Regions from separate parts of the Stenotrophomonas sp. KH_029 genome, predicted to be linked through region 2. Evidence: riboswitches for the same ligand, from Rfam matches in the RefSeq annotation. Region 2 holds a riboswitch; the other holds the start of a gene.
What was found. Region 2 has a riboswitch for glycine ahead of gcvP (aminomethyl-transferring glycine dehydrogenase). Riboswitches for the same ligand answer to the same signal wherever they lie in the genome.
Positions count from the first base shown of each region.

Region 1: another riboswitch for glycine. It lies ahead of AC3ITM_RS17135 (trimeric intracellular cation channel family protein); the one in region 2 lies ahead of gcvP (aminomethyl-transferring glycine dehydrogenase).

Region 1 covers NZ_CM174498.1:3,808,989-3,812,392, reverse strand. The annotation lists gene AC3ITM_RS17145 (DUF6616 family protein) at 1-68, shown strand, start outside; gene aroG (3-deoxy-7-phosphoheptulonate synthase AroG) at 334-1,407, shown strand; gene AC3ITM_RS17135 (trimeric intracellular cation channel family protein) at 1,582-2,199, opposite strand; glycine riboswitch at 2,289-2,380, opposite strand; glycine riboswitch at 2,389-2,483, opposite strand; gene AC3ITM_RS17130 (GIY-YIG nuclease family protein) at 2,528-2,788, shown strand; gene AC3ITM_RS17125 (ribonuclease E inhibitor RraB) at 2,886-3,230, shown strand; gene AC3ITM_RS17120 (nuclear transport factor 2 family protein) at 3,307-3,404, shown strand, end outside.
Region 2 covers NZ_CM174498.1:3,083,148-3,086,551, reverse strand. The annotation lists gene gcvP (aminomethyl-transferring glycine dehydrogenase) at 1-1,278, opposite strand, end outside; glycine riboswitch at 1,364-1,465, opposite strand; gene AC3ITM_RS13970 (multidrug effflux MFS transporter) at 1,745-2,968, shown strand; gene AC3ITM_RS13965 (hypothetical protein) at 3,102-3,404, shown strand, end outside.

The DNA.
Region 1 (3,404 bases), 730 kb from region 2:
ACGTCGCCGGCGCCGCCGGCGGGCTGCAGCAGCACCTGGCCGAGCTGGCGGCGCTGCCCAAGGCATAAGCAGGACGGCGACGGCTGAACATGCGGTTCCAGTTGCGTTTGAAACATTTTGCACTGCGCAGAAGCTGTGCTATCAATACTCCCCAATGAACGCACGCCACGCCAATTCCTACTTTTGGTATTACTTTCCGAAGCCACCGGCGGAGGAAGGCATGCGCTCACCCTGAAGAAAGCTTCAGACGCATACCCGAAAGCCGCCAGCGCACCTGGCGGCTTTTTTGTTGCCGCCGCGCTGGGGACCCCCACTTCCAAGGAGTTTCCCCCGATGCCCCCGCACACCGACGACCTGCGTATCCGCAAGATCGAACCGTTGACCCCGCCGGCCCAACTGCTGGCGATGCTGCCCTGCGATGAGCAGGCCTCCGATACGGTCAGCGCCTCGCGCGCGGCCCTGCACGAGATCCTGCACGGCCGCGACGACCGCCTGGCCGTGGTGATCGGCCCGTGCTCGATCCATGATCCGGTGGCCGCCATCGAATACGCCCAGCGCCTCAAGCCGCTGCGCGATGCCTATGCCGATGAGCTGGAGATCGTCATGCGCGTGTACTTCGAAAAGCCGCGCACCACGGTCGGCTGGAAGGGCCTGATCAACGATCCGGACCTGGACGGCAGCTTCAACATCAACAAGGGGCTGCGCGTGGCGCGCGGCCTGCTGCGCGACATCAACAAGCTGGGCCTGCCGGCCGGCGTGGAATTCCTCGATGTGATCTCCCCGCAGTACATCGCCGACCTGGTCGCCTGGGGCGCGATCGGCGCGCGCACCACCGAAAGCCAGGTGCACCGTGAACTGGCCTCGGGGCTGTCGTGCCCGGTGGGATTCAAGAACGGTACCGACGGCAACATCAAGATCGCCGCCGACGCGATCGGCGCAGCGTCCAATCCGCATCACTTCCTGTCGGTGACCAAGCAGGGCGACACCGCCATCGTAGCCACCGCCGGCAACCCGGATTGCCACGTGATCCTGCGCGGCGGCAAGATCCCCAACTACGATGCCGCCCACGTCGAGGCGACCTGCCAGACCCTGGCCAAGGCGCAGCTGGCACCGCGCATCATGATCGACGCCAGCCACGCCAACAGCAGCAAGAACCCGGAAAACCAGCCCAGGGTCATCGCCGACATCAACGCGCAGCTGGCCGATGGGGAAGAGCGCATCGTCGGGGTGATGATCGAAAGCCACCTGGTGGCCGGGCGCCAGGACCTGGTGGAGGGCCAGCCGCTGGTCTACGGGCAGAGCATCACCGATGGCTGCATCGGCTGGGACGCCTCGCTGGCGGTGCTGGAAAGCCTGGCCGGCGCGGTGCGGGCGCGGCGGGCGGCGCGGGTGAGCCAAGCCGCGTAGTAGGTACCGACCGTTGGTCGGTACACCACCTCACACGACCAACGGTCGGGTGCTACCGGTGCATTGAACGTAGGGCAGGTCACCCGACCAACGGTCGGGTGCTACCGGTGCATTGAACGTAGGGCAGGCCGCCCGACCAACGGTCGGTCGCTACCGGTGCATTGAACGTTCCGTTCAATGCACCTCGTCGCGGTAGACGAACTTGGGCATTTCCCATTTGAAGTGGATCGCCAGCAGGCGCAGCAGGAAGCCGCCGCCCAGGCACCACAGCGTGGCCGCATTGAGCGATACGCCCAGCTCCAGCAGCACCAGCCACGCCGCGCCGGTAAGCAGGGTGATCACCGCGTACAGCTCCTTCTGGAAGATCAGCGGCACCTCGTTGCAGAGCACATCGCGCAGCACCCCGCCGAAGGCGCCGGTCAACATGCCGGCGATCAGCACGATCGGCGCGGCGTGCCCGCCCTCGCGTGCCACCGCGCAGCCGATCAGGGTGAAGCAGATCAGCCCCAGCCCGTCCAGCACCAGGAAGGTGCGACGGAAATGATGCATCCAGCGCGCCACCCAGGTGGCGATCAACGCCGCGCAGATGGTGAAGCCCAGGTACTCGGGGTGCTTCACCCAGCCCAACGGGTAGTGCCCGAGCACGATGTCGCGCAACGAGCCACCGCCCAGTGCGGTGACGCAGGCGATGATGATCACGCCGAACAGGTCCATCCGCCGCCGCCCGGCCGACAGCGCGCCGGTCATGGCTTCGGCGGAAATGGCGATGAGGTAGATCAGGGAGAGCAGCATGGGGAGCATCCGGACACGTCAGGCGGGGACGGAAACACGCAGCCGGCACACCCGTGCGGTGCACGGGCGTGGGGGTGGGATTCCGCTGCCGCTCCCGCTGTCCTTTTGCCTGAGAGTTCGGTGGCCAAGGCCACGTGCCCCTTCGGCGGGTCATTGAAGACCTCTCTCCAGATCGGCGTGTCGGATGCATGGTTGGTGGCGTATCACGCCACCGGCCTGAGCGATTATGGGAGCCTGCGCCTTCGGCGGGCGCCAGCGCGGCGCCTCTCTCCTGCATCCGGGGCGGATTCTAGCAGCCGCCGCGCCCCGGTTGGTCGATAATCCCGGTATGCCCGCTGAACCCACCCCCTGGTATGTGTACCTGCTGGAATGCCGCAACGGCAGCTACTACGCCGGCATCAGCAACGATGTGGAGGCCCGCTTCCAGGCCCACCTGGCCGGCAAAGGGGCCCGCTACACCCGCGCCAACCCGCCGTTGAAGGTGCTGGCGATGCGCGCCTACCCGGACCGGGCGGCGGCGTCGAAGGCTGAGTGGCAGCTCAAGCGCCAGCCACGCGGGCGCAAGCTGGCCTGGCTGCAGCAACCCTGAGGCCGGGCGCTGCCGGGCCCCCGCTTGTTCGCGTCCTGCCCGGCGCACTACCATCGTCCACCTTCCCGCGATCGGCTCACTGAGGCCGTGGAGTGTCATGTCACGCGATCTGGCCCTGTACCCGCAAGACGAAAACGGCGATGTGCTGTGGAACATGCTCCAGGATGGCGACGACCTGAGCATTCCCCGCGAAGTGGATTTTGCGCTGGTCTTTCCCGGCGAAGATGACGCCATCGGCTTTGCGGTGCATCTGCTGCGCAACGAACAGAAGGTGTCGCTGTCGCGGTACGAGGGCAACGAAGCGTTTCCCTGGCAGGTGGTGGTGTACCCGATGATGCTGCCCACGCATGCCAACATCGCCGGCTTCGAGGCCTTGCTGGATGCCGAGGCCGGCCCATACAGTGGCCGCGTCGATGGCTGGGGCTGCATCGCGCAGGGCTGAGCCTGCCCGCAGGCGCCGCTCCAATGCCGGTGCCGGTGTTGTGGCTTCAATCGGGTTGTTCCAACGGAGACCAACGATGTCGATGTTGTCTGTGATGTTCGCGCTGGCGGCGGCAACCACGCCTGCGCCCGCCGTTGCCGATCCGGCCACCGTGTCGGCGATCGAAGCGACCTG
Region 2 (3,404 bases):
TTCGCTGTCGATCGCGCGCAGGTTGATGCGCGCCGCGGCCGCCTTGGCGTGGATCGCCTGGGCGTCGATGTCCTTGACGTGCAGGGTGTCGAAGAACTGCGCGCCGACGTTGATGCCGGCGTTGCGCAGCGCCGCGGCCAGGATCGCGGCCAGGCGGTGGGTGCGGCGGGCGATCCGGGTCAGGCCGTCCGGGCCGTGGTATACCGCGTACATCGAGGCCATCACGGCCAGCAGCACCTGCGCGGTGCAGATGTTGGAGGTGGCCTTCTCGCGGCGGATATGCTGCTCGCGGGTCTGCAGGGTCAGGCGGTAGGCGGCATTGCCCTGGGCATCGACCGACACGCCGATCAGACGGCCCGGCATCGAACGCTTGTAGGCATCGCGGCAGGCCATGAAGGCGGCGTGCGGGCCACCGAAACCGAACGGCACGCCGAAACGCTGCGAGTTGCCCACCACGATGTCCGCGCCCCATTCGCCCGGTGCGGCGATCAGGGTCAGCGCGAGCAGGTCGGTGGCCACCGCGACCAGGCCGCCGCGCGCATGCACCGCATCGGCCAGCGCCTTGTGGTCGCCGACGTGGCCGAAGGTGTCCGGGTACTGCAGCAGCACGCCGTAGCAGTCGGCCTCCAGTGCTTCGGCCGGGGTACCCACGCGCAGCACGATGCCCAGCGGTTCTGCGCGGGTACGCAGCAGTTCCAGGGTCTGCGGGTGCACCGCGTCGTGCACGAAGAAGGTGTCGGACTTCGACTTGGCCGAGCGCTTGGCCAGCGTCATCGCTTCAGCGGCGGCGGTGGCTTCATCCAGCAGCGAGGCATTGGCGATCTCCATGCCGGTCAGGTCGGCGCACAGGGTCTGGAAGTTGATCAGCGCTTCCATGCGGCCCTGCGAGATCTCGGCCTGGTAGGGGGTGTAGGCGGTGTACCAGGCCGGGTTTTCCAGCACGTTGCGCAGGATCACGTTCGGGGTGAGGGTGCCGTAGTAGCCCTGGCCGATGAAGGTGCGGAACACCTGGTTCTTGTCGGCGATGGCGCGGATCTTGGCCAGTGCCTGCACTTCGGTCAGCGACTCGGGCAGGGCCAGCGGTGCCGGCGACTTGATCCCGGCCGGGACGATCGCATCGGTCAGCGCGTCCAGCGAGGCGTGGCCGACCACGCCCAGCATCTGCGCGATTTCGGCGTCGTTGGGGCCGATGTGGCGTTCGACGAACGCGTGGCTGTGTTCAAGCTCGCTCAGGGAAGCGGCACGCTGGGCGGAGGTATTCGGGGACATGGCTGGCATCTCGAAGAGTGGGCACGCACGTTCGGAAGCCCAGCAGGGCCGGCGGATCGCGGACGCGCGAGCCAGCGGACCTTGCGGTCTTCCTGGGTGCCCCTCTGTCCTTTTGCCTGAGAGTTTAAAAGCGCGCATCTGCGTGCTTCGTGCCCCTTCGGCGCCGGCAGTGGCCGGTCTCTCCAGAGTTTTGATGCAGGTGGTATCGGGCCTGAGCGATTACGGGCGTTGCGCCTTCGGCAGCGGGTGACCGCTTCTCCCACCGTGTAGCCCGGCGATTATAGCCCAGCGGCCCGCCCGGCTACGGCCTGCCAGGACATGAATGGGTGGGCAGGCGGGGCCGGATACGCCGTCGCAGGCATGGTGCCGGGCCGGGCAAAGCCCTATCATCATCGGATCCTCGTATTCATCTGGCGCCGCCCGTTCCGGGCTGGCGCCCGCCGTGCATTCGCGCATGGCCCTGACGGAAGACCGCATGACGCCCGCCTCGCCCTCGACCCGCCGCCTGGCCCTGCTGCTCGCAGGACTGGCGATGTTCGGCCCGTTCTCGATCGACACCATTTTCCCGGCCTTCCTGCTGCTGGGGCAACGCATGCAGGTGGACCAGGTCGCGGTGCAGCAGACCATCAGCGTGTACCTGCTGTTCTACGGACTGATGGGCCTGGCGCATGGCCCGCTGTCCGATGCGTTCGGCCGCAAGCGGGTGATCATCGGCGGGCTGGTGCTGTTCATCGGCGCCTCGGTCGGCTGCGCGCTGTCGACCGACATGGCCACGCTGCTGGTGTTCCGCGCGCTGCAGGGCATGACCGCCGGCGTCGGCATGATCGTCGGCCGCGCGGTGATCCGCGATCTCTACCACGGTGCCGATGCGCAGCGCCTGATGAGCCAGGTCTCGATGATTTTCGGTGTCGCCCCGGCGATCGCGCCGATCATCGGCGGCTGGATCCTGCTCGGCGGCGGCGACTGGCCGTTGATCTTCTGGTTCCTGGTGTTGTTCGGGCTGGTGCTGCTGCTGGCTACCGGCAAGTGGTTGCCCGAAACCCATCCGCTGGAAGCACGCACGCCGTTGTCGATGCGCGAGCTGCTGCGCAGCTACCTGCGCATGGGCTCCAACCCGCGTCTGCTGCGCCTGGCTGCGGCCGGTGCGCTCAGTTTCTCCGGGATCTTCCTGTACATCTCCTCGGCGCCGGTGTTCGTGATGCAGCACCTCAAGCTGGGTGAGGGCGATTTCGCCTGGTTGTTCATCCCCACCATCGGCGGCATGACCATGGGCTCGTTCCTGTCCGGGCGAATGGCCGGGCGGGTGGTGGCGCCGCGGCAGGCCGCGATCGGTTTCGGGCTGTGCGCGGTGTCGGCCCTGCTCAACCTGGGCTATGTGCTGTCGGTGCCGCAGATCGAACTGCCGTGGGCGGTGCTGCCGATCTTCCTTGGCGGCGTGGGCATCGCACTGATCTTCCCGATCCTGGCGCTGGCGGTGCTGGACATGTATCCGCACCAGCGCGGGCTGGCTTCGTCGATGCAGATGTTCATCCAGCTGATGACCAGCACGCTGGTGGCCGGGGTGGTCTCGCCGCTGCTCAGCGCCAGCCCGGTGCACCTGGCGCTGGGCTACGCCGGCTTCTTCGCCCTCGGCGCCAGTCTCTGGTATTGGGAACGCCACCGCGAGCGCCGCCGCGAGAGGCTCGCCCCGGGCCAATGACCGCTGCTGCGGCCGGCCGACGGGTCTGGGCCGTTGGTTGTCCGTTGGCAGGCCGGGGCGGGCTGGCCGTGCACCGGCCCGGAAACGCCCGTGCGGTATCCTTTACGCTTTGATGCAGTCCGGAAATCCCCGCATGTCGACCACCTCCAAACTGCGCCGCGACATCCGCCGGCGCCGCGAAACCCAGGCCGCCAACCGCGAGCAGGCCGCCGCCACGCCGGTGGAACCGCATGCCGAGCTGCGCGACCAGCAGCGCACGCTGCTGGCCGGGATCGTGCGCCGCGATGGTGAGTGGGTGCTGGGCATGGATGGGCGCATCGCCGGCCAGACCCCCAGCGCGGCGCGGGTGCTGGCACTGATCATGCAGGCCGCCGAACTGCACGAACGCCAGGGCACGCCGGTGCGGCTGGTGTATTCGGATGCATTGAAGGACGCC